One region of the Paenibacillus sp. V4I5 genome, then DNA from elsewhere that is predicted to be linked to it. Evidence: riboswitches for the same ligand, from Rfam matches in the RefSeq annotation. Region 1 holds a riboswitch; each other region holds the start of a gene.
The links. A riboswitch is a leader RNA that binds a small molecule or an ion and turns the genes downstream of it on or off. The one in region 1 is predicted to bind ZMP and ZTP.

Region 1 (10,508 bases):
GCAGGAAAAAGTGATTTATTTCGGAGATACAGCGCGAAGTCCGTATGGTCCCCGCTCTGCTGGAGAAGTAAGAACCTTCACTCGGCAAATTGTCGAGTACTTAATTCAATTTAATCCTAAAATGATTATTATCGCTTGTAATACAGCAACGGCAGTGGCCATAGAAGATATTCGTGAACGGGTGTCCATTCCCGTGATTGGCGTTATTTCGCCTGGAGCGAGAGCCGCGATCAAAACTACGCGAAGTGGTATTATTGGAGTTATCGGTACGGATGGAACGATTCGCAGCCATGCATATGACCATGCGTTAAGGTTGATTTCACCGAACATTCAAGTATATAGCGAAGCTTGCCCACTGTTAGCGCCGTTCGTAGAAAAAGGGCTTTTCGGTGCGGAGAGTGCAAATGAGGTTGTCGAGCAATCGCTTAGACAGCTAATCGGCAAACCGATAGATTGCTTAATCCTAGGCTGCACCCATTACCCTTTCCTTGTAGAGGCCATTTCTCGTGTCATGGGACCGGATGTGACGTTGATTTCTTCGGCAGACGAAACGGCAAGAGAGATCAGCACGATCCTTTATCACCGCGACATGCTGGCCTCATCGGGGCAGCTTCCTATCCATCAATTTTTTTGCAGCGGTGAGCCCGAATTATTTAAACAAATTGCGCAGAATTGGCTGAAAGAGCAAATTTCAATAACGCCTGTCGTTTGGCAGGTGCCTAATATTTTATGAGTGAATGCGAATAGACCCTGATGAGGGTCTATTTGCATTTTTAGAGGAAGCTAAGTTGTATAGCGTGCTAAAGGTATCTCCGCATGAATCCGCATGATTCGAAGCCTGCGGGCATAATCATAGCCATACGAACTAAGTAAATGGGCTGTGAGGTGGTCGTGTGTTAGGATACGGGTATTGGACACTTTGTGAAGAACTGAATCGGCTCTGCAAGATATATCCTTTTCTTCATGTAGAAGAGATAGGCGAAAGTGTGATGGGGAAAAGCATACCAGCTTTGCGAATTGGTCAAGGTACGAAAGAGATTCATTTCAATGCAGCGCTGCATGCGAATGAATGGATAACGACACCGTTACTCATGCAATTCGTGGAAGACCTTGCTTGCTCCTACGCAAGAGGGACGGCATGGCATGGCAGCAACATTAGACGTCTACTATCGGAGTATTCACTTTGGGTTGTACCCATGGTGAATCCTGATGGCGTGGAACTTGTACTGTCTGGCGTTACCGAAGAACATCCTTTCCGAGATCCGCTGTTGAATTGGAATGGAGGATCGCTGGATTTCAGAAATTGGAAGGCCAATATTCACGGTGTTGATCTCAATGACCAGTTCCCTGCACATTGGGAAGAAGAGGCAATGCGTAGAGAGAAGGCTGGACCTGGTGAGCGCGATTACAGTGGAGAGGCACCGTTAACGGAGCCGGAGGCAGCAGCTTTAGCTCAATTTACAGAAAGACATGATTTTGAGCTTGTGGTGGCGCTGCATACCCAGGGTAGGGAGATTTATTGGAATTATCGCGACTATGAGCCATCGGAGTCTGAGGCATTTGCCGAGCGATTAGCCCTAGTCAGCAGCTATCAGGCTGTTAAACTGACGGATAGTGACGCGGGTTACAAAGACTGGTTCATCCAACAATTTCGTAGACCCGGCTTTACCGTTGAAGTAGGATTTGGGGTAAATCCATTGCCCGTGGAATCTTTCGCTGCACTCTATGAGGAATTGGTTCCGATCCTATTGACGGCGATGGAATTTTAAAATTTGTCATAGACAAGTATAACGAACTTGAGCATGCTTCCCAAGAACCGTTCCGCCCAGACTTCATATACTGAAGTAAGGAAACAGTTGGGAGGCGTGGATATGGCACCACCTAAAGGGAAGGGCAAGGCATCCAAGAAGAAAGAACTTTCATCCAGAGTGCAATACACGATGAGGCTTGTGGAATCGTCCACGTGTGCGGTTTGTAAGACACCGTGCACAAGAGGACTTCGGTATTTGGCCATGATGTCTGAACCAGGAGCCGTCGGTAAAGGTGTTCCGTGTATTTTGACAAGAAGGAAAGTCAACTAATGCAAAAGTCCACGCCCCTCAAAAGGCGTGGACTTTCTTCATTTCGGGATATGTTCGCTTGGGATGGAACACTTATTTTCAATAAAACGTATTTGATTCTCAAGTCGATTCCGATGCTCTTCTTGTTCTTTGTCTGAAGAGGCTGCTTGCCCTTGGAATTGTTCAAGTTCTTGTTTTAAACTATGCAGGTCAGAGCCCGCATTCGCACAGTCATAATTGCTTTCTAACTGATCGAGCATATATCGGCCTCCTGATGTGGAATAGCGTTATTTCTTACCTTTCTTGTTACTGCTTTGATCTTGTGTTCGTGTCGTTGTGTTTTGTCTGGCGTGCCCTTGCTGCTTATGATCTTCTGACATTTGGTTGTTCACTCCTTATGATGTAGGATTTTGAGCGGTGCGTGATTATTATAAGCATTCGGCTGAATTTGATACGATAAAAACGAGAAATCCTCGACCAAGGCCATTGAGGGATGAGGGATCTAATGAAAAAAGCCCTGCGAGCGATTTGAAATCGCTCGTCAGGGCTATATGCGGTGAGTGAGTATGGATTAATGGTTCGGTGTCAGCAATTTATCTTCTAAGGATTGTTTAACCTTCTTGATCGCATCTGTCTCTAATTTGTGGTTTTGGTTAAATTTAGTGCCTGTCAATGCAAGCGCTTCCTTAACCGTCATTTCTACACGAATCAATTCTTCACCTTGCGGGATTTGTACGGAATTGTTGCCCATTTGTATCACTCCTATGTCAACTTTTTGAAGTGGAAACCTTGATTTGATGCACTTTTAATATAACATACCATGTGAGGTTAAGCAAGGGTTATTAAGACCTATTTTAGAAAAAAGAATGTCGGAAACTCAAGTAATCATTTTACTTTTTTCGGCAGCAAGGACGGTGTGTTTGAGCAGCATTGCGATGGTCACCGGGCCTATTCCAGCAGGGACAGGGGTAATTGCGCTGGCCTTTTTGTGACAAGCATCGAAATCGACATCGCCAATATTACCAGCATTATATCCAGCATCTAAAACGACAGCACCTTCCTTCATCCATGCTCCTTGAATAAATGCAGGTTTACCAACGGCTGCAACGACAATATCAGCTAATCCGATGATGAGGGGGAGATTACTTGTTTTTGAATGGCAAATGGTTACGGTTGCGTCTCTATTCAGCAGCATAAGTGATACGGGTTTACCTAGAATAGGACTCCGACCAACGATTACCGCGTGCTTGCCTTCAATTGGAATCTGATAATAATCAAGAATAGCTAGAATGGCGGCTGGGGTACACGATGGAAAGCTGGCCATTCCAAAAGCATTTTGAGCAAAGCCCTGTATGGTGACACCATCCACATCTTTTTCGATCTGAATAGCTTCAAACGCGGCTCTTTCGTCAATATGGTGTGGAACCGGATGCTGCAATAAAATACCATGGACCTGAGGGTCCGCGTTTAATTGTTGGATAACGGCAATAAGCTCCTCTGTTGTCGTTGCTTTATTTAGGTGGATTCGTCTGGAATCAATGCCTAGCCGCTTGCATGCACTGCTTTTCATACGTACATAGGTTTCGGAAGAAGGGTCATCGCCAACAAGAATCGCAGCTAAACATGGCTGGATACCTCTTGCAGACAGTTGGTTGATTTTTTCGACTAACGTTTCTTTGATGCTTTTCGCAACGCGTGTACCATCCAAAATTAATTTTTCTGAATTCATTTTACCCTCAACCCTTCATTTGTTTGTAAAAACACAAAGAGGTAAGGGGGATGATTCCCCCTTACCTCTGCCCAGGCGTACGGCTGTAACATCAATGTGCTTCCTCATGGGTATCCATGCTTCGCCAGTCACACATCAACTTTTAATTGATCTTATCATAATTGCAGGTTATAGAATATGCAACTCTTAGAATGATTTATGGCTGTTGTTGATTGCCTTCGATTAACCATAACAACGAATTTCAACAATCTCTGCCCGTTCCGTCCCATTCGTCGCTTCAACGACCACACGAAGTCGATCCGTCGTCACAGCTTCCGGTAAAAGATGAACATGTTTGCGCGTATGATTATCGAGCCCTTCAGCCACTGTAGTCCAGTCACCGCCGATGAAGGCCTGAAGTTTGTAGTCTTTGACCAGTTCAGGAAGGATCTCGAATTCCGTCCGATGATGATGCAAATTAATTAAATCTTCGTTCACGTCATCATTGAAAGTGAGATGTACGCTCTGAATCCGCACAGCCTCCGGCCAACTGACTTCAAGCCATTCTGGCTGGGAGGCATCCAAGCCAGCCGACGACCACAGATGTGGGCCTCCGTAAGGACGCTTATACCCATCGGCGGCTTTATCGGCTGTGAATGCGGATGTAGGAGAGAGCAGACGGAAGCAGATTGGCTTCCGATTGAATGCTTTAGCGCTCCAATCAATGACCGGCTGATGATGATGCATATCACCGAAATCTACGGTGTCTTCTGATGCAGCATCATGTTTGAAGGACAGCACGCCTGTCTGAGGCTTGGCGGATAGATGAACGGAAAGCACCGGGTTGCTTCTGAGAATGATAAAAGCATTCTGAGCGGTTTCAGGACGCCAAGAAAGGGCTGCCTTTACCCACTGTTGAGAACCCTCAGCCACTGCAACTTGAATAGACGTCACCTGTGTGTGTGGGACGTAGTTCTGCGGCTTCCCAGTGCTCCAGAGCTCGACTGTCAGCTCCGTAGCCTCCGAAGCATCCAGCAGCAGCTCGATGCCGTCAATGAACGGATCTACGGGCACGAGCAGCGCCACATGCGCGATCAGCGGCAGCACCGACGCAGATTGCTCGAGTGCAAGTCGCGTCATGGTGCTGGACGCGGTCATCTCAGCGCGGAGCACGAGGTCGGCCGCATCCGCGTTCTTCAGACCGAGGACGGCTGCATCTTGTCGAAGCAGCGTCTGCTGAAGCTCGCTTAAGTGGCTGCTGTGCAGCTCGCGGGGGGAGATGCCCTTTGCCGCACATAGCGCGGCTCCTGTGCCCGCGGCTTCGCCTATGACGGCACATGTCGCCATGACGCGAGTCGTGCCAAAGGCTACGTGGGACGCGCTGATGTTGCGTCCCGCCATCAGCATATTCGTCACGTTGACGGAGTAGAGGGAACGGAACGGGATATGATAATTGCCGTCTATATGCATGTGCTTAGATCCTTTGGCTGTGGCATACATCCCTTGCGGTGGATGTAAGTCGATCGACCAGCCACCGAAAGCGACACGGTCTTCAAACAGCTCCTGGGCGATGATATCGTTCTGGTTGAGCACGTAGTCCCCCACGAAACGACGATATTCCCGTTTCCCCGGAATGGAGCCGATCCATTCGAGCGTCAGGTTTTCACTCTCGAATTTACCGGAATTTTTGATATAATCCCATATACCATAGATGACAGAGGACAGCTCATCCCGGATTCGCTCATTTTCATGAACAACATCATGCTCACCGCCCCATTCAATCCACCAATAAGCGCAGCCATTATCTCCGCTGCGAATGACGCGTTTCATAGGAATAGTGGTTTGTGTGATGTCTTTCGCGAAGCTTGGTGCGATATATTTGACCGGGCGACCTGCGTCTTTTGTATAGAACAACAGGGTGCTTCCAAGTGTAATATCGTCCGCGACAAGTGGTGCCCATTCCTCATTAAACTCCTCTTGGGCTTCACGCCCAATACGATACTTCGCACCTGCGAGGAAACCGACTAACCCGTCGCCTGTACAATCGAGGTAAACACGACTGTCAAAACGAATACGTCGTTCAGATCCCATCATCCAGCCTGTGACAGAACGAATCGTTCGACTTGTCTCGTCACCATCAGCGTGGACTTCATGGACATCCGTGTTCAAGAACAACGTGATATTCTTCTCTGCTTTGACTTTTTCCAGTACGATCAGGTCCCAGATATAAGGGTTTCCATCGATATTGCGGTACTGGTTCTCCACAAATAGTTCACCCATGATACCGGTTTCTCTAGCATTTCGATGAATACCGTGGGAGGTAGCACCACAAACCCAGACGCGAATTTCGCTGCTGGCATTGCCGCCAAGGACAGGACGATTTTGGACGAGAGAGACGCTTTGGCCTAATCGAGCTGCAGCGATTGCCGCGCAAACACCTGCTAATCCTCCGCCGACTACGGTTATGTCTGATAAAACGATTTCATGCTTCATAACTTAGCACCTCACTAGTTCATAGGATATCTTTAATTTCATTGTAAAATATCCTATTCTCATTTAACATGCAGACAGTTACAATGGACATATACTTTATTTCAATGTGGAAGGGGTGAAAAAGTGCCTTTTCGTGATGTAACTATTAAGCTCATCTCCCATGTCTATTGGCACCGTAAAGTGGCGTTTATGCTAGAAGAAGATGAGTATCCTTGTTGGACGATATTTGCCGTAGAAGACGGCAGATTCTTCTATCGAGTTGGGGAGCAGAAAGGCGAAGCGGCGTTCGGAGACTTTGTCATCTGTCCACCCCATACCGTGTTTCAGAGGAAAACACTTGAACCCCTGTCCTTTCACTTCCTGCAGTTTGTATGGTTGTCTAAACCTAGTTTAGGTGATATAGCCTTCTGGAAAGGGAAATTGACGATTAACGATACAGATCGTTTATCTTCCAATTATCGATATTTGAGACAGCTTCCCGGCTGGGATGAAGAGAGCACGCTGCATAAACAGCACATGGTGAACGATTTATTACGTTTGGTCAAAATGGAGCGAGATCGCAAAGATGACCCTTCCACAGAAGTCGACTTGTTGATGGAGAAGGCCCGGAGATACATGACAGAATATGCTTATGCAAGCCTATCCCTATTGGATTTGGCTGTAACGCTGGGACTAACCCCCGTACAATTCACCCGTAAGTTTCGCAGGGCGTTCGGGCAAACACCTTCTGAGTTTTTGAATGAGATGCGTCTCACAAGGGCTCGGCATTTGCTGGAGGAATCAACGCTTACTTTGGATGCGATTGCCGCGAAATGCGGATTCGAAAACGGTTTTTATTTGAGCCGCGTTTTTACGCAAAAAATGGGCATGGCTCCATCGATCTACCGAAGCAGGCATCGCGTATAAAAAAAGGCCCCAACTTTTCCTGAGGAAAAGCTGGAGCCTTTTTTCGTTGATTTGGGACACTAAGGTCCGCTATAAGGTAATTTGCCTTGAACATACTCATCTTCAGGCTTCCGAATCCAGCGTTGTAGGTAACCTTGCGTATACAGAGCTTTGATTAGAATGATCAATACAGGTGAAAGGATGACCCCTGCAAATCCAAAGAGGGAAAGGGATACAATCATGAAGGCTAAGGTCGTAAAGGCCGATACCCCAAGTGATTCCCCAGTAATCTTTGGCTCCATAACTTGTCTGACGAGGATGACGACCAGGAGTAAGGCACTTAGCCAGATCGCTAGGGTCGTTTGGCCAACAATGAACAGGTAGATGATCCATGGAATGAACAAAGTTGATACGCCGAGTAGCGGCAGCACATCGAATAAGCCTGACAACAGCGCGATGGAGAAAGCATTGTTTACTCCGAGCAGGAGCAGGGCAATGAAGACAACAATGAACGTCAATAGGATCAGTTTGGATTGTGCCTTTATGTAGGATACGATACCCTTCACCACATTTTCTTTAAGAAAAAAGAAGACGGATTTGAAGGTTTTTGGTGTTTTTTCACCTGCAAGACGTTTCCAAGAATCAATTTCAATGCTAAGGAAGTAGGCTAAGATAATCCCGACGATGAAGTTGAACATGAAGGTTGAGAAGGATGTCAGCGAGGCTACCAATCCAGATAAGAAAGCAATGATAAACTTGGAGGCATTGCCGGCGAATTGCCCAGCATAATCTTTGGCTTTCACAATAACGTCAGGTGGCAGCGTTTGGAATCGGTCATTCAAATCGCTAATTCTTTGCACAATTTGATCGTTGAACACCGCTTGATATTCATCCACCTTATCGACAAGACTCATGATCTGGCTGGTGAAAATGACAGCGGCACCGGTTAGTGCGCCAAGGATGATAAGGACGAAAATTAAGGTCGAAATCGCCGATGCGATTGACTTACGTATCCCTTTGCGGTTCAAAAACCGAGCAAAAGGCTCGATCATCATGAAAATGATCAGAGCCAGGAAGATAGGGGTAGCGATGCGATACAGGTAACTAAATAACAGCATGAATAAATAGACGGTTAGAACAATGAGAGCAATGTCAAAGGCTGTTCTCCAATATTTCTTGTAAAAAGAAATCATGCATGTTCCTCCGGTATCATTATTGTTCGGTCAAAATAATCGGCCCTTGACTCGTGATGGCAATCGTATGTTCATATTGAGCGGACAAACTGCCGTCATAAGTCCTTGCTGTCCATCCATCTTGATCTACTTTGGAATGGTATTTACCTACATTAAGCATCGGTTCAATCGTGAAGACCATGCCTTCTTTAATCCGCGGCCCTTTGCCTGCTGGTCCATAATGAGGCACTTGCGGCTCTTCATGCATTTCGGAGCCAATCCCGTGACCAATAAAATCTCTTACAACGGAAAAACCATGCGATTCGGCGTACACTTGGATGGCATGTGACACATCACCGATACGATTGCCGGGAACGGCTTGCTCAATTCCTTTGTATAAAGATTCTTTCGTTACTTTCAGCAATTTCTCGGCAACTGGAGAAATGTTACCCACCGCATAAGACCACGCGGAGTCTGCCAACCAACCATCTATACGTACAACCATGTCGATGGTTACAATATCGCCGTCATTCAGAGGCTCCTTCTTAGGAAAACCGTGACAGATCACGTCGTTGACGGATGCACAAGTGGCATATTGATAACCGTGATACCCTTTTTGCTCAGGAGTGGCCCCGTGCTTAGTCAGAAAGCCCTCTACGAATTGGTCGATTTCCCAGGAGGTTATACCAGGTCGAATCATCTTGGCAATTTCTTTATGACAATCAGCCAGGATGCGACCCGCTCTGCCCATCTTTTCAATTTGTTCTTTTGATTTGATTGTGATCATCTTGCTCCACTCCTCTGGTGATATTCCCTAATTATTCATTATGTCCACTTTGCTGACCATAACTTCATTTCTTTTATTATTTGATGCAAATCCTGGCCTTTGGGTGTCAAAGTATACTCGACCGTAACAGGAACCGTAGGGTAAGCCATTCGTTCCAAAACCCCATGTTCCTCAAGGTGACGAAGGATATCCGTTAATGATTTAGGGCTGACTCCAGTTATCTGGCGCTGCAGCTCGCCGAAACGTTTCGTTCCGCAAAATAATTCGCGAAGCACGAGAAAAGCCCATTTTCCACCAATAACTTCAAGTGTTCTCTCAACCGAGCATTCGATTTCTTTGGGTACTTTAGGAACATAGTTGCTGAGTGGAGCGACTTTTTCATTCTCTAGGGTTGACATAAGACCGCTTCCTTTCAAATTGAATGTATGTAACTAACTTATATGTAAGTTAGTTACTTCCGTGTAATTAGTGCTCTTTGTGCTCACTACTATGTATTTTAAAGTTCGTTTAGTGAATTAGCAAGAAGTAAGGGATGACTTGGGACAAAGGTTGATTTCGTGCCTTAGATTCTTTACAATAAGAAATAAAAATTAATGTTTCAGGAGATGTGTACATATGAACGTCAAAATTTCTCGTAATGCTGCTAAAGTACTTCAATTGGAGCTTGATAAAGAAGAAAACAAAGGATTATTGGTTCGCGTTCAAGTGACTCATTCGCACGGTGACCATGCTCACTATGGTTTGGGTCTTGACGATAAATCAGAAAATGACGTCCTTGTAAGCACAGATAAAGGTATTGACGTTATTCTAGATAAAAATGAGCCTTTGCTGGATGGCATCCGTATTGATTACTTCTACACACCAGAAGAAGGCTTCATGATTACGAACCCAAGCAAGGGGAATCACGGAGATCACTAATGCGCAATGATATTCGCATTTGTGATAAATGCAAACACATGAAAGTGAAGACTGCCCTTTCTAAGATAAGTGTCATTGCACCCGATGCTGAAGTCAAAGTTGCCTGCAAATCATATTGCGGTCCTTGTTCCCGATTTGCATTTATTTTTATTAATGGACGCTATGTGACAGCACCAACAGAAGACGAAGCGATTGAAAAGGCGAAAAAGTATGTAAAATGAGAAAAAGCATCCGCCCACTTTGGGGTTGGATGCTTTTTTACATTCAAAGAAATTAAGCATGAACTGCTGATTTCTCCAACAGCTTGCGAATTTGGCTGTCTATTTTGCTTGGAGAAGTGGTAGGGGAGAAGCGTTTAATCACATTGCCTTGCTGATCAACTAAAAACTTTGTGAAATTCCATTTAATGCTTGAACCGAGAAGACCTGAAGCCTGCTTTTTCAGGTATTGGTAAAGCGGATGGGCGTCTGCGCCGTTCACATTGA
Region 2 (10,508 bases), 5.0 Mb from region 1:
CGCAAGACGAGAGTGAATGCTTCAGACAGGCACTCGAGGCGCTGCCCAGAGTTACCCACACTGGACTGCAATCCGTTGACGACATTAGACAGCTGCGAAATGCGATTAATTCCAACAATCCATTACGAACCTCCGCTACCCGTCAAGCACTGCTTGGGATGCTGCTTCGAATTCTTCAGCCTAGTCAACAAATGGTTTCACTCGCTGACGATCTATTACGTCAATTGGATGCCCTGGTTGGGCGGATCGCGGAAGATCCGCAATGGCGCCCCGCCATCGAAGAAATGGCTGATTTTGTCCGAATCAGTCCCTCCCACTTCTTCCGCACCTTCCAGGAATACACAGGGCTCCCGCCAATGGTATTTATTGAACGTGCACGAATTAAAAATGCTTGCGGACTGTTGACTGAAGGCACGGATACAGTAACAAAGATTGCCAATGAGTTGGGTTACGCGTCCAGTCAACATTTTGCCACCGTGTTTAAACGCATCACAGGCATGACCCCGATCCAATGGAGAATGAATCAAACTGTCCGAAATGATGCACGCTAGCGAGTAGTCCGAATGCTTCAACAGAGCGTAGGGAGAATCTCCATTTAATTGAGTGCAATGAAAATAAACGGCTTACGCCGCCCTTGGTTGAGAGTGTTTATAAGGTTGATGCAAAGTAATTTCCGCCTAAGTGATGTAATACTGAACCATTCGCATACTTATCCGTGTAAAGTTTACTTTTTACAACTTTAGGCAAGCTAATCAAGCGTTTTCCAACCGAATGTTGCAAAAAATACAATACTTTAGCCTAAACTTCGTCGCCTTACCTTAACCCTAAATGAAAAAGGACCTTTGTCATCTACACAAACACACGTAGACAACAAGGTCCTTTTCAGCGCTCTCCCCTCCTCCGGAGAAGCTCTTCCACGTCCTAATCGCGATCATCGGGATCGCTGGTCGAAAACGCCTTTTTAATATTATCCATGATTTCCTCTACGGCCTCACTGACCATGTCTGTCGATGATATAGCTTCTTCACCAGGTTTGGTGGGATTCGCATCATTACTTATACGATCGTAATTGTGACTCTTGTCCATGTACTTAACCTCCTAGGTATTAACCTAACTGATGGATAGTTGTTTACTTATTCCGCATACTTTATTCACCCAAATAGAAACTTTTAAAACATAGGTCCAAAAACTCTTGCCTAAACCCCCTTATTGGAGTAAATTAAACCTATATGAACACATATCAACATAAATAAACCAAATTTGAGGAGAGATTAACCGATGGATATCCGCTACGCATCACACCCGAATGAAGTAAAGCAATTTGACACTGAACGCCTGCAAGCTGAGTTTCAAATTAACGCTTTGTTCTCACCTAATGAAATTAAATTGGTTTACTCCCACGTTGACCGTTTCATCATTGGTGGCGTGCTTCCTGTTACTGGCTCACTTCAACTGCAAGCTGACAAGAAAGAAATGGCTGCTGATTATTTCTTAGAGCGCCGCGAGATCGGAATCATTAATGTTGGTGGCAGAGGTACGATCACAGTTGACGGAACGGTGTATAACATGGATTCCAAAGATTGCATCTATATTGGTCTTGGCGCGAAGGATATTACGTTTGCTAGTGATAACGCTGCAGATCCAGCGAAATTCTACTTTAATTCAACACCTGCTCACCAAACATATCCAACGGTAAAAGTCGCCATCAGCGAAGCTACTCCTACTCACTTAGGTAGCATCAATACTTCTAACGAGCGTACGATTTACAAATATATCCACACAGGCGGCGTAAAAAGCTGTCAACTCGTTATGGGTATGACGCTTCTGAAGCCAGGCAATATGTGGAACACAATGCCTTCTCATACACACAATCGTCGTTCCGAAGTTTATTTCTACTTTGACATGCCGGAAGATGCGGTTGTGTTCCACATGATGGGTGAGCCGCAGCAAACACGTCACGTAGTTATGCGCAATGAGCAAGCTGTCATTTCCCCAAGCTGGTCCATTCATAGCGGTGTTGGCACGAACAATTACACCTTCATTTGGGGCATGGCTGGCGAAAATCAAATTTTTGATGATATGGACGCCGTGGCCATGAAAGATTTAAAATAGTCGGTAACCTCAATTTAGAAACGGATGACAACCGATGAACCCTCTACGCAGATATGAAACCATTATGGAAATACTTCTGGCACAGAAAGAAGTAACCGTTAACGAGCTTAGCGAACGGCTGGACGTTACAGGTAAAACGATTCGCGAAGATTTGGCCAAACTCGAAGAAAAAGGGCTGCTTGTCCGCATTCATGGCGGAGCGGTGCTCGCTCAAAGTGATCAGCTCGGCATACTTTCAACGAAAGAGCCGATCATTAAGCATGCCGATCAGAAATCCGAAATCGCGACGATTGCTCTGCGATACATTCAACCAAGAGATATTATTGCCCTCGATGGCGGCAGCACAACCCTTGAAATTGCTAGGCGGCTGGAAAATCAGCCGCTTACTGTTGTAACGAACGATTTATTTATTATCTCCGAGCTCTTGCATAAGGAAGAAATTCGGCTGGTTGTTCCAGGCGGCTACCGTCTGCGCAACATGCTCGCAGGTCCTGAAGCCGTGGAATATGTGAATAAGCTCAACATTCAGAAATCGTTCATTTCTGCCACTGGTGTTCATTTACAGCACGGCTTTACCATCTACACGAGTGATCATGCCGATTATAAACGTGCATTGATTAGAAACAGTGCAACGGTGTATGGCGTTGCCGATCATTACAAATTCGGACAGTGTGCCTTACGAACGTTCGCTGCCTTGTCCGAAGTGGCTATGATCCTAACAGACAGTGCCCTACCCGCTGATATTGCCAAGCAGTACCGTGATGCTGGCATCCAGATCGTAACTCAATAGTGAAAAGGAGTATCCTTCATGACACTTTTTAATTTAACAGGCAAAACAGCCTTCGTAACCGGCGCTTCCAGCGGTCTTGGTCAAGCGATGGCCATTGGCCTTGCTGAAGCAGGCGCAAAAGTCATTGCCGTATCCTCTTCCGAAAGCGTACAAACGGTAGAAGCCATCCGAGCATTAGGCGGCAAAGCCGAGCTGATCGCAGCTGATCTTAGCAACGAAGACATCCTTGAGGATGTGGTAAACAAAGCCATCGGCATCTACGGCGGCGTCGATATTCTCGTCAATAATGCCGGAATCATCCGACGTACGCCGGCAGTTGACCATGGACGTCAAGATTGGCATGATGTCATTGATCTGAACTTGAACTCAGCCTTTTTCTTATGCCAGCTGATTGGCCGTCACATGATTGAGCGCGGCAGCGGCAAAATCGTGAACATCGCTTCTATGCTGACCTACCAAGGAGGCATTAATGTTCCTGGCTACACTGCGAGTAAACATGCTATCGCTGGTGTTACTAAAGCATTAGCGAACGAGTGGGCCGGGAAAGGTATCCAGATCAATGCCATTGCTCCTGGTTACATGACGACCAATAATACAGCTCCTATCCTCAAAGATGAGAAACGCACACAATCCATTACAGATCGAATTCCGGCAGGCCGTTGGGGCTCACCAGAGGATTTGAAAGGTCCTGTTGTTTTCTTATCATCGAATGCGTCGGATTATATGAACGGACACGTACTATGCGTGGACGGCGGATGGATGGCTAGATAGATGGGAATCGGAACGTTAGCCCATGCTGCCGGCCATCTTCCATTGAAGCAATTAACAGAGAAGCTAAGCGGACGAGGCATTGACTTCGTTCAACTGGCACTCAGCAAAGCGATTAGTGATATTGACACCAGCCTCGGTAGGCTCAGCCCTGCTCTGGCCAACCACATTGGCGAGCAATTCCATCGTGCTGGTATTCGGATTGGCGTGCTTGGCTGTTATATCAATCCGATTCATCCAGATCCACTGCAGCGGCGTCATGAAATCAACCGGTTCAAAGAGCATCTGCGTTTCGCCAGAGACTTTGGTACCTCTATCGTTGCGACGGAAACAGCTGACCTAACGACTTACCTTTCGCAGGATTCCGAACGTTATGAAGCCATGGGTTGGGCAATCCTCAAGCAAACAGTTGAAGAATTGGCAGAGGAAGCTGAGCGTTGGGGTGTCTTCATCGGACTCGAACCCGTATTCACTCACACGTTATCTAGTACTGAGAAAATGGTTCGAATTTTGGATGAGATTCCTTCCAGTAATCTGGGGGTTGTGTTTGATCCAGTGAATCTAATGCCACCTACTGCTGTTGAGGCACAAGAAGTTTTCCTGGATCAAGCCTTTGCTGCTTTCGGTGATCGTATCGTCCTTGCCCATCTTAAGGATGTTGTCATTCAGAACAACAAACGGCAAGAGGTACGATCTGGTAAGGGTATTTTCCAAACAAAAACGTTCTTAGAGAAGCTGCACCGGGTAAAACCGGGGATCGACATCTCTTTAGAACAACTTGCGGATGATACGATTGACGAAACCATTCAATACGTAAGAAGCCTTTTGAGTTAAGGAAATTGGCCCCGTTCTCTCTATCATCTGAGGGACTGGGGCTTTCCTATTTGAAATGATGTCTATTTCTTTATATCAGGCTCTGTCATGACTTCATACGCGTTACCCAAATAAGACTGCAGCGCCTTTAACGCCGCAACCCCCACCGCAATATCATCCTCTCCATTTCCTCCACTTACACCGACTCCTCCAATGACACTCCCGTTCACCACAATCGGAAGCCCACCGACGAAAATGGCAAATTTACCTGGCATCATTGCATGAATACCAAATGCCTCACCATGGATGGTTGCTGGGCCACCTGGCTGATTAAACAAATGCGTAGAACGCCTGTGACCGCTAGCTGTAAAAGCCTTAGCTATGGCGATTTCCGGGCTCGTATTGCGAGCGCCATTCATTCTTTCTAACGCAATTAGATACCCACCATCGTCTACGATACATATCGTTTCGGCTGTATTCGCTTCTATTGCCGCTTGTATGCCTGCTGCGATCATGACTCTCGCTTCCTCTACTTCAAGCTTATACACCGATTTCATAAGTCATTCCCTCCCAGCTTGTCGGCCATTATGACGTACGCAACAAACGCCTCTTCCATTCATATGGGGACGTGAAAGGTTTATGTCATGGTCGTCACTTGAAAAAAGATATTGAATTTCGGTGCGAGTAATTGTAAGATTATAGAAATCAACCCGATGTGTGACTGGCGTAAACATGGATAACCATGAGGGAGCACATTGCTAACAGCCGTACGCCTGGGCAAAGTATTTGATCCTTAATCAAATGCTTTTTTGTGCTTTTATGACAATTGAAAGGTCAGGTGGCTGTGTATGAAAATGGCATTCGTACTATTCGATGGAATGACCACGTTAGACTTCGCTGGCTTCTTTGAAGCTATCACATGGATGGGCATTTTGGGAGCCAATGAGAACGTCACTTGGGATTTTTGCTCCAATAAGGAGGAAATTACGGACGACCGAGGCTTAACTGTAAAGGCAAGACATGTCTATCCCGACCTATCAGGATATGATCTCCTGTTTGTACCTGGCGGATTTTCAACGAGAAGCCTTAGATTCGACTCTGCCTTCATCACTTGGCTCCAAACCTCAGCTAAAGTGACTTACAAAGCTTCTGTGTGTACAGGTGCGTTGTTACTAGGTGCAGCCGGATTCTTACATGAAAAAAAGGCAACCACCAATCCTTCCGCTTATGACTTATTGACGCCTTACTGTTCCGAAGTCGTTAAAAAACGAATCGTCAGAGACGGGAATCTTTTTACCGGCGGCGGAGTTTCGGCATCCATTGATTTAGGATTATTCGTCATTGAATCGCTTACTGATTCACATTTCGTACAGCAAGTTCAACAAAAGATGGATTACCCTTACTATCAAGCGGGACAGTTATCAAATGTAAATTTGGAGTAATAAGCTACTCGAGAATATACGGCTTACACTTTGCCTTGGACGAGAGTGTGAAAGAAAAGTGTTTAATTACTCGCTCATCCCTTTCATGTTGTTGCACTTTGTACAACAGGGGGGAACTTTCAAAATAAAATAAGCCCACCCAACACTCATAAAGTGTCTGGATAGGCTTATCTGTATTATTTTTTAGGTTGTTCACGGTTAACACGAACGGGCCTCTCGACCCAATTCTCACGATTCATACGTTGAACCTGATTTATCGGATTCTTAAGATCGATAATCTCGACGGTTTTACCCTCCGCTTGCATGGTGGCCGCTAGCTTTTCCTTATAACCCGTTCCAGCCGCTGGTCCGCCACCTCCGTTGCGTTTACCCTTGTTCCAAACTCTGCCTTTACTCATTTCACCACTCCATTTTTGTTTTAAGTGTAAAGGCATAAGTAGAAAAACGCAAATTTTTGCTGCCAATCATGATCAACTTTATGTCAAAAAGGTGGTTACACGCTCCAAAATCAGTCACTTCACGGGCCCCATACTTCCTAAGATCACCTTAACGGAAACATGAATGTCTGCCTTTGACAGCGCTTCTCCCCAATGATCCTCCACTTTCTTGTATTGACTATATTCGTGGGCCCGCGCATAGAGACCAAGCCCGATCGGATCGATTTGATGCTTCTGTATGTTTTTGATGAGGCTATCGAATTGCTTTTGCATATGTTCAGAAATCATTTTCTCTAACTCTTTTCCATTCTTTCGTACATCAAAGGGGAATAAACGTTCAGTAAGACCGGCTGGCATTTTAATGTTGATATCGAACCGAAACTTGTTCTGCTTAAACGAGGTTTTTATTTTCGTTTTCATTCCTTGAACCGATATACTTAAATGGTCTGTATGGAATGGACCGCTCTTCTTTTCACCAGGAATCGGAAGTGTAAAGCTAACAGGCTTCTTGGCGTTTTTATTCAATATTTGAAGTAAACTGGTTTCCTCTATGTTCAGAGAGGTTTTATACTTCCCTTTATGATCCAGAAGCGTTACGCCAACCAGCCTGATCTGTTTGGCCTTGTCCAACTGAATTTCGGAAATATAGGGCGTAACCCCCTTCTCATACATTTGCCAATGCAGCTGCTGCAGTGTTGTTTTTGCCGTTTCCGATCTAGCGCTCTTCGTATCGATCATCCCCCGCAACATTAAAGGTAACATCGGCTGATCTTTCGGATGTAGGAATATTATGTCGGAGATATATCCATCGACAGCGATAATTCTGGGTGTTAATGGATTTTTCATATCACGAAAGAAGACGTCAAGTATCCGAAACCAGTCTTCATGTTCCAAGATGCGTTTCCCAATAAGTATGACCTGAACTTTTCTGCCTGTAATAACTCCTGGCGCAAATTCATCTTGTTTCTCTCTCGATTGACGAATTGTTTGCGATTTCACTTGGACTTCTAGTGTTTTCTTCTTTATATCTCTGCCATATGCAGGGCTATTCATATATACAAGCATGTTGTTTTCATTATCAAGATCCAAACCGAGAGCTAGGTTGTTTGTGGTATCTTCCAGATCCAACCGGTCACTGCACCCCGGAACAATTGCAATCATCATGATAATGAACAAAACGTACAGCGGCTGCTTGTTCATAAGTGCTTCCTCCACCCCAAACGATCATGTATCCATACATACAGGAGTAAACAACCAGGCACTAAGTACTCAACAACAAAACCGATCTGACCAAGCAAAGTATTCATCCGTTCACTTTGAAAAAAAGTAGGCATGAAGAAATACGTGCCCACAGCGATGAAAAGCCAAAGCAGCCGCAAATGATTGCGGTGGTCCTGCTTTCCAATTAGCCAAGTTGTACAAAAAACGCTCATGTACATCGTGGGTATCCATGACAATGAAAAGATAAGTAAATAAAACGCGATAAATAGCACTTCGATCCGTGATATAAACTTAAACTCGATAGCTTTCAATACATTGATCGTCGGTTCGTTGTACTCCAGAATTTCATCTGGACTGAAATAGACGAAACAGATAACGGTAATGAACAAATACATGAGCATCGTCAATGTATACGAGATAACGATTCCTGCTGCGGCCTTCCGCTTGTTTTTGAGAAACGGATACAAAATAAACGTGGTTGAAAAACCTATATGATAATATAAAGTGTATGGTAACGCTGCGAAAACAGGCTTCCATCCTTCTTTAAGAACAGGAAGCAGACGGAGCCAATGAGCATCCTTAAGCGGAATCAAATAAACGAAGGGGATCCATAGAGATAGGAGTATTATCACTTCCACATATCTGCCCAATATGCGTGGTCCGTTCCGCACAATAACATAAGTGGGAATGAGCAGCAGAAGCATAATGATATAATCAGGGGTTTGCTGCAAAAGGTATTGCTTTGAAATCAATATGGTATATACGAGACCTGTGTATCCGTAGTAAAAGAGATAGAGGGCAAATAGGACGGCTCCCGCTTTGCCTGCCCATTTGCCCAAGTACATCGACAATAGATCTAACAAGGTACCATCTGGGTACCTCTTCATCACTTGTATGACGATCAGACTCGCCACTATGGAGATGACCCAAACGATGATGAGCGCAATCCAGCCTGCCGTGCCTGCCTGTTCGGCTAATACTCGCGGCAGCGACAAAAATCCGATACTCACAACCATTCCGAAGTTGAGAAGGATATACTGCATGAAGGTGATTTCATTCAAGGTATATTTTTTCACTTGTTGTCCCCCTAGAGCTTTCTATTAAGAAGCGCATCGTATGCATACAAGGCTGTTACTTCAATGTTCCCATAGCTCCTATGATTGTTTTAACGGAAACATGAATGTCCGCATTGGCCAGCGTTTCACCCCAATGATCTTCCACTTTCTTGAAATGGCTATATTCATGCGCTTGCGCATAGAGCCCGAGCCCTATCGGATCAATTTTATCCGTTTGTATTTTCTTTATGAGGTTTTCAAAATTCATTTGCACTTGTTCGGTAATCTTATTCTCTAACTCTTTTCCTTGACTACGTACGTCGAAAGGGAACAAAAGCTCCGATAGTCCAACGCGCATGGTAATGTGCATATGGAACTGAAATTTGTCCTTGAGGAAGGAGGTCTTGATTTTCACCTTTATTTCATCCGCGTTTAAACTTACTTTATCTGTATGGAACGGTCCAATCTTCATTTCGCCGGGAATGGGAATTGTTAAGTTGACGCTCTTTTTTGTATTTTTTTGCAATATGCGCAGTAGAATAGTTTCCTGCATGTTCAGAGAATCAGCATATTTCCCTTTATGATCCAACAGTGTCGTCCCTGTTATCGCAATCTGCTTATCTTTCAATCGAACTTCAGAGATGATAGGAGTGACACCCTTTTCACGTATTTGTTGGTGCAGCCCCTGTAAAGTCGTCTTAACCGTTTCCGATCGGGCGTTCTTCGTTTCTACCATTTCCCGCAGCAATATGGGCAGCATCGGCTGATCTTTCGGGTTCAGGTATATGATTTCAGAGAGAGGTCCATCGAAAGCAATGATCCTTGGAGTTAGCGGATTTTTCGGATCGCGAAACCAAACATCCGTTAATTGGAACCAATTTTCTTGCTGCAATATTCGCTTAGATAGTAGTAGGACTTGAATACTTCTCCCTTGGAAAACGCCTTCTGTATAACTGTCTTGTTTTCCTCTTGATTGACGATTCGTCTGTGGTTTCACTCTAAGTTCACGCGTTTTTTTCTCGACATTTTTGCTGAAAACTGGAGATGTGCTGTATAGAATGAGCTCGTTTTCTTTATCGAGATCAAAACCTACTAATAAGGCATGTGTAGCATCTTCCATATCTAACCTGTCACTGCAGCTCGCAATGATGACGATAACCGTGGCGATGAGTATAGCATGAAGGAGCCGCTTGTTCATAAACGCTTCCCCCACTGAAAGCGATCTTGCACCCATAAATATACGAGTAAGCAACCGGGAAAAACATATTCGATTCCAATACCAATCTGAATAAGAAAATCATTCATGCGATCGTTCTGATTAAAAGTTGGTATGAAGAAAAACGTGCTCAGAGCAGTGATCAACCACAGTATCCGCAAATGATTGCGGTGATCCTGCTTTCCGAGCAGCCAGCTTGTACAAAAAACACCCATGTATATAGTAGGTATCCACGCTAATGAAAAAATAAGCAAGAAAAACGCGATAAACAGCACTTCCATCCGTTCTACAAAATTAAATTCGATGGCTTCTAAGATATTAACCACAGGTTCGTTGTACTTCTGAATTTCGTCTGGGCTGTAATAGACAAAACAGATAACAGTAATGAACAAATATCCAAGCATCGTCAGTGTATCGGAGATCAAGATAGCGCTAGAAGCTTTTTGTTTGTTCTTCAAAAACGGATACAAAATAAACGTGGTAGCAAATCCGATATAAGAAAAGAACGTAGTAGGTACCGCTGAGAATACAGGCTTCCATCCTTCCTTTAATAAGGGAACCATATTGAGCCAATGGGCGTCCTTGAGCGGAAATAAATATACAAATGGTATCCACAAAGAGATCATATAAACAAGTTCCGCATATCTGCCCAAG
Region 3 (10,508 bases), 2.0 Mb from region 1:
GCATACAAACGCAAGCCAAGTGTAAGCGGTTTGGAAACCTCCTTGATGATATTCAAAGGGAAGAAGAACCAAAACGGCTCAATATAATGTTTCAAATAATGCTTCGTATTACGTGTAAGACCCAAAAAGTGGGTAATAACGAACACGATGATTGCTAGACCAAAAGTAACGGAAACATCCGCTGTTGGTGATTTCCACCAAGCAATTTCTGCGTGTTTACCTTTTGCCTCCAACTCATGAATCGTTGCATCAGACAGAATCGTCTGACCGAACAACTTAAACTCACTATGATGCTCAGTAACGATACCGAATGGTAGACCAAGTAAGTTAGCAACAAAGATGAACATAATTAATGTCACGCCCAATGAAATGTAGGCTTTCGCGTACTTAAGCGGCATTGTGCTGGCAATTAGATTATGAACAAATTCAACAACCCACTCTAAGAAATTTTGCATTTTTGATGGGCTGGTAACCGAAAGATTTCTCACGGAAACAAGAGAAACCGACAATACAATAACGAAAGTGACTAAAATCGCCAAGAACGTCGATAGGTCAATATTTAAACCACCAAAGTGTAGCACGGGAAACTCATGCATTTACCTTTTCACCCCTTTCCATGCACTCACGATTTACGTTTAAAAATAAAAAGAATACCCATCAGGAGTGTAACCAATTGGATATAAAATAATCCAATAATGGTGAAAACTACACTGACTTGCTCTGGAAACTTTACTGCAACCATCATGGCTATGATGGCCATGCAGGCTCTGGATACAAATCCAGCGTTCAAACGCTTCGGAGCCGCACTTTCACCTTGCAGGGATACGGATTTAATTTTCATCATAAGCATCCTAGCATTAATGGCGCTTACAATGGATCCTACTAGAAATCCTATCGCATAAGTCCGATAAGACGGAGCTATACTCCAAATGAGCAAGCAGACAGAGATGCAGAGCAGCTCTGCTCGATAAAGGGTTTTCATGTGGTCATTCATGTCGGTCGTCCTCCAAGAACTTCTTAAGCATCATCACTGCGGTGCCAATGCCCAGGAAAAAACCGATCATCACGCCAGTTATGATCCACCCTTTTGAACCACCGAAATACTTTCCACATACATATCCTATAGCTGTACAGATTACAACTTCTAATCCGATAGCAGATACTAGACCCGCAGCACGCCATGGATTGTCATCTGGCCTTGGTGATTCCAAAATCGTCAACGCCTTTCGTTTCTAGAGGGATTTTGGGCCATGCAGGTGAATCCTCATATATTGTATCGGAGCGGTCTTTCTTTTGTCAATTGACATAACTTCACAAGTCTCTTTGTGAGAAACTCCTCAGAGCCTTGCGGCTCTAGGGTTTGCGAGATTCCAAACCAAACAGTACAACTGTACGCTGTAGCGTTTGTCATGATTTTGTCACGGTTAGAATGCTTCCGGACGCTCAGAGGTCTTGCCGAAGTGATAAAGTATCGCTTGCACGATGCGTTCGGACGATTTGCCATCCCCATAAGGGTTGGCGGCTTGACTCATTTTGTTGTATAAATCTGGATCCGTTAGAAGCGCGCGAGCACGCTCATAGACCACTTCCTCATCCGTTCCAACGAGTTCGAGCGTACCTGCCTGAATACCCTCCGGACGTTCTGTCGTATCGCGCAGAACTAGAACCGGCACACCAAAAGACGGCGCTTCTTCTTGAAGACCACCAGAGTCTGTCAGGATCATATGGGCGTGCGGATAGAAGTTGTGGAACTCGAAAACGTCAAATGGGTCTACCAGCTTGATGCGTGGATGATTGCCCAGGATCTCATGTGCAGGTTCCTTAACTGCAGGACTTGGATGCACGGGATAAACGATCGCAATATCTTCGAACTCATCCGCAATACGTTTGACAGCACGGAAGATTTGACGGTGAGGCTCACCTTGCGCTTCACGGCGATGCGCCGTCATCAAGATTAGCTTACGGCCCGCTGCCCATTCCAATACAGGGTGTTCAAATTTCTCTTGTACCGTGTATTTAAACACATCCGTAACCGTATTCCCCGTCACATATATCTGGGATTCAGATTTATTTTCTTTCCGCAGATTATCAGCCGATTGCTGCGTTGGTGCAAAGTGTAGATCCGCTAGCACTCCCGTTAATTGACGGTTCATTTCCTCTGGGTAAGGGGACATTTTGTTCCACGTACGAAGCCCTGCCTCGACATGTCCCACTTGGATTTGCTGCATGAATGCCGCATAGCTTGCAAGGAATGTTGTCAACGTATCGCCATGCACGAGAATGAGGTCAGGCTTAGCTTCTTGGAAGACAGGCTCCAAACCTTGCAGTACACGCATCGTAATTTCATTCAGCGTTTGACGGTCTTTCATGACGTTCAAGTCGAAATCAGGTTTGATTTTGAAAATATCCAGCACTTGGTCGAGCATTTGTCGATGTTGAGCTGTCACACAGACAAGGGACTCAATATGTTCAGGATGCTTCTCCAGCTCCAAAATAAGCGGAGCCATTTTAATCGCTTCGGGTCTTGTTCCGAAGATCGTAATCACTTTTAAACGTTTCATCGGTTTCTTCTCCCCTTAGAGCTTTCTGTAAGAAAGCTAACTTCGTAAGCATTAACCTTAGAGCTTTGCATAGCAAAGCTATCTTCGTAAGCCAATTATTTAGTGCCGAACAGACGATCTCCTGCGTCACCAAGTCCCGGTACGATATAGCCATGATCGTTCAAGTAGTCGTCAACGGCGGCTACGTAAATATCAACATCAGGATGCTCTTGTTGAACAGCTTTGATCCCTTCTGGTGCTGCAATTAAACACATCAGCTTCATTTGTGTACAGCCTCTGCGTTTCAGCACTTCAATCGCCATATTCGCGGATCCGCCTGTGGCCAGCATCGGGTCAATGACAATTAACTCCCTCTCCAGAACATCCGTCGGCAGCTTCACATAATATTCGACAGGCTGAAGCGTGTCAGGATCACGGTACAGGCCAACATGTCCAACTTTAGCAGCCGGAATCAGCTTAAGTATCCCGTCTACCATACCCAAACCTGCACGCAGGATCGGAATGAGTCCCAGCATTCTGCCCGAAATAATACGGCAATCTGCTGTAGTCACTGGCGTTTTCACCTGTACATGCTCAAGTGGAATATCTCTCGTAATCTCATAGGCCATTAATGTCGCAACCTCGTCTACGAGATCTCGAAAATCCTTTGTTTTCGTATTCTCATCCCGAATATAAGTTAGCTTATGTTGAATTAGCGGATGATCACAAATAAATAACTTCCCCATAATTTCCTCCTAAAAACTGCGCTTTATATGTATTTCACAAAAAAATATCGTCATGGAACGACAAACCTCGTCCATTATATCATATGTTATCCAACTTATCCTCTGTAAAACCAAAGCTCCCGTGAATATCCTTTAGACAAGAAAAAACCACTAGGATTATTCACCCGAGCGGCTTTGGTATAACATGATATTTATTATTCTTGATCTGTCACTTCTCAATTCAATCAACGATTTCGGGGCAGAACCAGATGCTCTTGAAATCAAACCAACCGAGCGTATTGAAAGAAATACCTTGAAGGTGTGGGCTATACACTAATTGTTGGGTCGTATGAAGAAGAAATAAGACCGATTGGTTTTGCGATAATAATCCTTGCATGGAGCGGATTCGTTGCAAACGCACCTGACTGTCAGGCTCTGCTTCGATGGAGGCAATTGTTTCATCGAACGTTCTGCGCTGCTCATCGGTCGCGTATACGCGCAGCGCCAAGTTGCCTATCTTATACATCTCAATCAGACAACGGGCCTCATCGTCATCTGCGACAACCCCGCCGACAACGATATCTGCACATTGCATCCTATGCACCTTGGACATTTCCTCAAAAGAATATTCCTGTAGAACTACCTGAATTCCGATTTCGAGGCATCGAGCATGAACCCATTCAGCTAGGGCACGGTTTTTCGGGGTGAAAATCATCGTTATCGGCTGGTCTTCATATCCGCATTGACTTAGTAATTCTCTAGCACGTTCAGGCTGGTCATCATCCGGCAGTTCGACTGGCGAACCGGTCGGCAAGAAATCCGCGGCAGGTATCGCATTATATAGTCCCAGTTCCTTAATCATACCGCTACGGTTAAGAACTAGCTGCAGCGCTTGACGAAAACGGATATCCTGCTGAGGCCCTTCCTTTCGTAAATTAAAGACTAACATGCTGGAACCCAGCATCATGATTTCTTTTTTGCACCAATGTGCCGGTGCCGGCTGTTTAGAATGACTGAGCTTGCCCATTTGGAAGTTCAGCTGCTGCCACCTTCGCTCACTTACCATTTCCGGCACGCAAAGCAGTTCGATCCGATCCAGGTGGGCGGACTCCCGGTAATAATCCTCGAATGCTTCGAATGTTACGCCTCCTTCATCATACCTCGTAATCCGGAACGGACCCGTCCCGACGGGCAGCATGCCCGGATCACTCACTTTCTGAGCACTGTACACATCAGCCGGTACGATCGCGGCCTGATAGGAACTTACGTAGTGAGGAAACATATAATTCGGCGCATTCAACTCGACTCTTACGGTCAGCCGATCCACTGCGCGGATGTCTCTGACGGATTCCAGCAGCCATCGGTTTGGAGAATCTTCCGTGCCTAGCTTGCGTACCCGATTAAGTGAAAAGACCACATCTGCCGATGTCATCTCACGACCATGATGGAATCGCACCCGTTTACGCAAATAAAACGTCCAGATCGTTGCATTCTCATTACATTCCCACTCATGGGCCAAACCTGGCTCTAAGCTGCCGCAAGCAGGATCAAAATAGATCAGCGTATCGAAAGCCTGCTTCACGAAATGGAGATCACCAGAGAATAGCACATCCACAGGGTCTAGGGTCAAGACTCTCATCTGCATTGGCAATCGAAGGGTTTCAGGATCGCCAGACTCCAGGGTCCCTCTATACCCGAAGTAACTTCCTAACCAAGCTAGGAATCGATCCATGACTCCTGGATCCAATCCTTCTATTTGAAACAAACTCATCGCACTGTTCAAATTCCCCTGTTCAACATGCAATTTCGCTTCAGTAAACAATAGATCCTCGACGGAAGCCAGAAAACGGATCATAGAACGGTTGCCGCGCCCGCGACCCGGTGTCCAGGAAATCCATGCCATCTCAATCATCTTACGAATCAGTATTTTCACATTGCGTTCCGTACAATACAGGTAACCGGCTATTTCTTCAACGGACACGGGCACATCCATATCGATTTGTTGAAAATTGTGAACCCGCATGATGGTTGATTTCAACTGCACGTACTGTAAAACAAGCTGCATGGATGCAACCTCCTTTTACACGAATTATCAAGAAGTATAGGTCTGCCCCCATACTTTCGTCAACAGCCCCTGGACCGATAAAAGGGTAAAAAAAAGCCGACTCCAGAGAGCCGGCCTGAACATATTTTCAAATTACAATTAATAAGTTAAACCTGGGTAAAGCGGATACTGAGCTGTCAGGTCTTTCACTAAACCGCGTGCTTTCTCCAAAACAGCTTCGTCTTTCGGATTTTTCAGGGTAAGTCCAATCACTTTCGCGATTGTTTTCATTGCTTCTTCATTCATACCACGGGATGTTACAGCCGGTGTACCTAGACGGATACCGCTAGTAATGAACGGGCTTGTTGGGTCAAAAGGAATCGCGTTTTTGTTAGCTGTAATACCAATTTCGTCTAGAACGTGCTCAGCATCTTTACCCGAAATGTTCAAGCTGCGCAAATCGATCAGCATCAAGTGGTTATCCGTACCGCCGGAAACAAGGTTAATACCTTCAGCTGTTAAAGCAGTCGCCAATGCTTGCGCATTGTTGATCACGTTTTGTCCGTATGTTTTGAAATCTGGTTGCAGAGCTTCACCGAAGGAAACAGCTTTTGCTGCAATAGTGTGCATCAAAGGACCACCTTGGGTACCTGGGAAAACGGCTTTATCGATCGCTGCTGCCCAAGCTTTGCGCGTAAGAATCATACCGCCGCGAGGACCGCGAAGCGTTTTATGCGTTGTTGTCGTTACGAAATGTGCATGCGGCACTGGGTTCGGATGCAGACCAGCAGCAACAAGACCTGCGATATGAGCCATATCGACGAAGAACAGCGCGCCTACATCATTAGCGATAGAAGCCAAAGCTTCGAAATCGATCGTACGCGGGTAAGCACTTGCGCCAGCTACGAGCATGCGAGGCTTGTGTTTGAATGCAGCTTTACGAACATCGTCGTAATCAATGCGGAAATCTTTCTCGCTTACACCGTAAGCAACGAAGTTGTAGAGAATACCGGATGCATTCACGGGGCTGCCGTGCGTTAAGTGACCACCATGTGCCAGGTTCATACCCAGTACCGTATCTCCAGGGTTTAGAGCTGCCAAGTAAACAGCCATGTTGGCTTGTGCGCCGGAATGCGGTTGAACGTTCGCGTGCTCAGCACCGAAAAGCTCTTTTGCGCGATCGCGAGCGATATCTTCAACGATGTCTACGTGCTCGCAGCCGCCATAATATCTTTTGCCTGGGTAACCTTCTGCATATTTGTTCGTTAACACTGTACCCATAGCTTCAAGAACAGCTTGGCTAACGATGTTTTCAGATGCAATAAGCTCAATTTTGTCACGTTGACGGGCAAGTTCAAGGTTCATGGCTGCTACAATTTTAGGATCTTGTTTGCTCAAAAAGTTTGTCATATTAAATTCCTCCTACAGGGTAGTCTTATCTGATAAGTCTTAATTCCATTTGATATGTTAAAAGTTTAACAATCCGCATCGGGTGCGGCTGTTTGATAGAGTTGTTCCGCTTCATCAGGTAGGTATACAGCTCTTGTACCGCCAATCAGCTTAGGCCGGGTAAAAGCCATCGTTACATAGGCATGGCCAATATTACGCACTGGCGGCCTTGCTGGCACAGCAACTGGGCGCAGATGCATCCCGATGAGCGTGCTGCCAATATCGATTCCGGCATGTGCCTGAATCGTCTCGACAACGATCGGCTTCGTGAAATGGCGATACGCATAGGAGGCCATCGAACCTCCGGCCTTTGGCACTGGAATGACTGAGACTGGCTCAAGCTGAGGCGCACGCAATAGCAGCTCTTCCTCAATAACGATTGCACGGTTCAAATGCTCACAGCATTGAAAGGCTAAGTGCAGCCTGAACTCGCGGCTTATGCGCTGCGCCGTTTCGAAGAGCGGCTTAGCCGCATCAAGCGTACCTGATGTACCGATCCTATGCCCGAGAATTTCACTCGTGCTCGTTCCGATAATCAGAATGTGACCTGATCTTAGATTGCCGACTTTGACCAATTCCCGAAGATTCGTTTCAAAAGCCTCGGCAACATTAGAAAGAATGGAATCTGTCATCATGATCCCTCGTTTCTGGAATTTTCCGTTAGGAAATATGCTATGGATGCAATGTGAAACGGTCTTCGATACTTTGCACTTTGTTAATACGATTCTGGTGGCGAACACCTTGGGAAAACTCGGTTTCGAGCCAGATTTTCACGATTTCCTCCGCTACACCCGGTCCAATAACACGTTCCCCTAGGGCAAGTACGTTCGTATCATTGTGCTCGCGCGTCGCTTTCGCTGAAAATAGATCGTGTACGAGTGCACATCGGATACCCGGAACCTTATTCGCGGCAATCGACATCCCGATACCCGTTCCACAAATCAGAATCCCTTTGTCAGCTTCGCCTGATACCACTTGCTCACAAACTTTAAGCGCATAGTCGGGATAATCGACCGAATCTGCACAGCTGCAGCCGTAATCGACGACTTGGTGACCTAATGACTCAATAAAAGGAATGATAACATCTTTCAAACGATAGCCTGCATGATCCGCACCTAAGGCAATTTTCATGAATAGAACGCTCCTTTGCTTGTTCGAATTCGACCATCCTATTATATCCCAAAGCTCACCAGAAAACGAAAAAAAGAGCGGACACGCTAGAAAACGCGCGTTGCTCTTTTGCCCAGGCGACCGGCCGTATAGCTCAATGCTCCATTGTGGTTACTCCCACTCGTCGCCAGTTACATTGAGTCTTGATTGATACCTCTATTTTATCGCATTCTACCCCATGTGTAAAGATGTATCCGCAATTCGTATATCTGAAACCTGAGTTATTTGGAGTCTTCGTTTCGTGCACGTATTTTCTGAACCAATTTATCTAAACTCCCGCTGATTTCCTCTGCCGTTCGTCGGTAAATCTCTATGGAGCCTCCATACGGGTCAGAAATATCAAAGTCGGGAATCGCATGTTCAAGTTTAAAAATGCGGCTTCTTTCTTCAACAGACACGGCTTGCGAAAGAGCCTGTTTGAGCTGAAGCTCTGTAACGAGCTGCTCCCTTTCCTCAATCGCCTGTAAAATACGAGCATCATCCTCGACGTACTCTTTGAGCGTAAAAGTTTTCTCAATCGCACTCGGAAACCGCTGGATGACCGTGCGTTTATGCCCCATCGTCATAGTCAAAATGAGATCAGCCCAATTCACTTCAGACTCTTGGATCGCCAAAGAACTAATGGACTCCTTGAAGCCCGCTTCCTGTAAAAGCGATGCACTATTTCGGGAAATTGGACCGCCCGTCACCGCGGATACCCCTGCTGAACGAACCTCCGCCGCAAGTCCTTCTTGGTGCACCCTGATACGCAGCAAACCTTCTGCTAATGGACTGCGGCACGTATTTCCTGTACAAACAAATAGAATTCGCAACATGATTCCCTCCTAATCGTAAACATAAGCTAAGACGAAAACTTTCTATACCAATATTGTATCACAGTAAAAACTTGATCCCAAACGTGAGCAAAATAAGTCCGCCAAACGCCTCGCCATACTCGCCTACCCAGCCGCTTACCCGTCTGCCAACCAACAATCCGGCAATAGATAGCAAGCCTCCAAACAGACCAAAGATCAGCACCGTCAACACAATATCCGTTGCGAACATACCAAGGGATACACCCACGGAAAATGAATCAATACTGACACTAAGTGAAAAGATCGTTAGACCCCAAATTGTCCTATGATCAAAAGAAGCCGCTTCTTCTCCACGAATCGAACTATATACCATATGCGAACCCAAAAGAATAAGCAAACATCCCCCGGCCGCTGTAGCGACATTCCCTAGCAGCAAAGAGACATATTGCCCCATAAACATCCCCATCAAAGGCATAAGAACGTGAAAAATACCAATCACGAAGCTAATTTTCATAATATCAATCAAACGAATACCCTTCATCCCTATGCCAATCCCTAAGGAAAATGCATCCAGGCCCAAAGCAATCGCCATAATAATAATTGTTACCAGCTGCCCAAATTCCACCCCAGATGCGAGCATAGCGCTATCCCCCTTGTCCACGTTTCTCTCTCAAGATATGCGGACAAACAGGGAATCATGCTAGCTAAACACGTACAAGCCGGTGACCTGCTGCTTTACGAAGTCGATTCATAATCGCAAGGCCAATCCCCGTTTCTGGACAACCCTCTGCAGCAATATATTGAATGCCTTCTTGATCAAATTGCCTTAAGGCAGCATATAGATCCTGAGCAATTGTTTCCGGTTGCGATAATGATCCGCAGGCAATAACCAAATCAGCATCGTAACGAGAAGCTCTCTCCTCAAAAGTAAGAATACCCGTTGATTCATCACGTGCCTTGGCCGCATCAATATCGTTTTGAATCCATTCAGCAACAACTTCTGCATCTTCACCTTGAACGATATGCATAAATCCTTTTGGTGCGTAATGTGTATACTTCATCCCCGGAGCACGCGGTGTTTCGGAATCTTGTACCTCTTCCCGCTCTGGCTCATGAATCCGAATAGCAGGCAGTGCCGATTGCAGCTGCTCTGACGTAACACCGCCAGGACGTAGAATGTATAGCTCACCGCCTATAAGCTCGATCACAGTCGACTCGACACCAACCCCAGTTGCTCCACCATCCACAATCCCGCCAATCCGACCATCTAAATCATCTTTGACATGAGAGGCGAGTGTTGGACTAGGTCTGCCTGAGCTATTGGCACTCGGCGCGGCTATAGGAAGTCCCGCTTCACGAAGAAGCTGCAAAGCCACTGGGTGATCCGGAATTCGCACGCCCACAGTCTTAAGACCAGCGGTTACTAACGGCGAAATGCCACCTGTTTTCACAGGCAGCACAATGGTAAGAGGTCCCGGCCAGAAAGCCTCCATAAGCTGGCGATGATCCGCCGTAACACGGTCAGATAGAATTAAACTCGAGAGCTGTTCGACACTGGCAATGTGAACAATCAGCGGGTTATCTGAAGGCCGACCTTTCGCAGAGAAAATCCTTTCGACAGCTGCCGTATTCGTAGCGTCTGCCCCAAGACCATATACAGTCTCTGTAGGAAAGGCTACTGTTTCACCACGTTGGAGAAGCAGGGCAGCTTCAGCTAAATCCCCACCTATCTCGGTCCCTATACCCTGATCCACTTTCCAGTATTTTGTCACGATCATCTATCATC

Region 2: another riboswitch for ZMP and ZTP. It lies ahead of QFZ78_RS36490 (DJ-1/PfpI family protein); the one in region 1 lies ahead of QFZ78_RS14120 (bifunctional 5,10-methylenetetrahydrofolate dehydrogenase/5,10-methenyltetrahydrofolate cyclohydrolase).
Region 3: another riboswitch for ZMP and ZTP. It lies ahead of rpiB (ribose 5-phosphate isomerase B); the one in region 1 lies ahead of QFZ78_RS14120 (bifunctional 5,10-methylenetetrahydrofolate dehydrogenase/5,10-methenyltetrahydrofolate cyclohydrolase).

Annotation. Positions count from the first base shown of each region.
Region 1 is NZ_JAUSZB010000002.1:2,675,983-2,686,490, reverse strand. Features, by position in the region: gene racE (glutamate racemase) at 1-733, shown strand, start outside; gene QFZ78_RS14140 (M14 family metallopeptidase) at 894-1,769, shown strand; gene QFZ78_RS14135 (hypothetical protein) at 1,872-2,081, shown strand; gene QFZ78_RS14130 (DUF2524 domain-containing protein) at 2,120-2,320, opposite strand; gene QFZ78_RS14125 (hypothetical protein) at 2,632-2,811, opposite strand; gene QFZ78_RS14120 (bifunctional 5,10-methylenetetrahydrofolate dehydrogenase/5,10-methenyltetrahydrofolate cyclohydrolase) at 2,938-3,789, opposite strand; ZMP/ZTP riboswitch at 3,852-3,931, opposite strand; gene QFZ78_RS14115 (FAD-dependent oxidoreductase) at 4,012-6,261, opposite strand; gene QFZ78_RS14110 (AraC family transcriptional regulator) at 6,385-7,167, shown strand; gene ytvI (sporulation integral membrane protein YtvI) at 7,227-8,339, opposite strand; gene map (type I methionyl aminopeptidase) at 8,359-9,105, opposite strand; gene QFZ78_RS14095 (winged helix-turn-helix transcriptional regulator) at 9,144-9,503, opposite strand; gene QFZ78_RS14090 (heme biosynthesis protein HemY) at 9,721-10,023, shown strand; gene QFZ78_RS14085 (YuzB family protein) at 10,023-10,244, shown strand; gene QFZ78_RS14080 (glutathione peroxidase) at 10,297-10,508, opposite strand, start outside.
Region 2 is NZ_JAUSZB010000002.1:7,699,219-7,709,726, reverse strand. Features, by position in the region: gene QFZ78_RS36525 (helix-turn-helix transcriptional regulator) at 1-551, shown strand, start outside; gene QFZ78_RS36520 (hypothetical protein) at 922-1,086, opposite strand; gene kduI (5-dehydro-4-deoxy-D-glucuronate isomerase) at 1,279-2,112, shown strand; gene QFZ78_RS36510 (DeoR/GlpR family DNA-binding transcription regulator) at 2,147-2,902, shown strand; gene kduD (2-dehydro-3-deoxy-D-gluconate 5-dehydrogenase KduD) at 2,921-3,673, shown strand; gene QFZ78_RS36500 (sugar phosphate isomerase/epimerase family protein) at 3,674-4,504, shown strand; gene QFZ78_RS36495 (GlcG/HbpS family heme-binding protein) at 4,567-5,040, opposite strand; ZMP/ZTP riboswitch at 5,191-5,269, shown strand; gene QFZ78_RS36490 (DJ-1/PfpI family protein) at 5,332-5,925, shown strand; gene QFZ78_RS36485 (hypothetical protein) at 6,102-6,323, opposite strand; gene QFZ78_RS36480 (Ger(x)C family spore germination protein) at 6,438-7,562, opposite strand; gene QFZ78_RS36475 (GerAB/ArcD/ProY family transporter) at 7,559-8,659, opposite strand; gene QFZ78_RS36470 (Ger(x)C family spore germination protein) at 8,715-9,836, opposite strand; gene QFZ78_RS36465 (GerAB/ArcD/ProY family transporter) at 9,833-10,508, opposite strand, start outside.
Region 3 is NZ_JAUSZB010000002.1:4,648,606-4,659,113, reverse strand. Features, by position in the region: gene atpB (F0F1 ATP synthase subunit A) at 1-596, opposite strand, end outside; gene QFZ78_RS23275 (ATP synthase subunit I) at 623-994, opposite strand; gene QFZ78_RS23270 (AtpZ/AtpI family protein) at 987-1,211, opposite strand; gene wecB (non-hydrolyzing UDP-N-acetylglucosamine 2-epimerase) at 1,425-2,561, opposite strand; gene upp (uracil phosphoribosyltransferase) at 2,657-3,286, opposite strand; gene QFZ78_RS23255 (ABC transporter substrate-binding protein) at 3,507-5,330, opposite strand; gene QFZ78_RS23250 (serine hydroxymethyltransferase) at 5,469-6,719, opposite strand; gene QFZ78_RS23245 (TIGR01440 family protein) at 6,785-7,390, opposite strand; gene rpiB (ribose 5-phosphate isomerase B) at 7,431-7,889, opposite strand; ZMP/ZTP riboswitch at 7,993-8,073, opposite strand; gene QFZ78_RS23235 (low molecular weight protein arginine phosphatase) at 8,150-8,743, opposite strand; gene QFZ78_RS23230 (manganese efflux pump MntP) at 8,802-9,362, opposite strand; gene QFZ78_RS23225 (L-threonylcarbamoyladenylate synthase) at 9,427-10,500, opposite strand.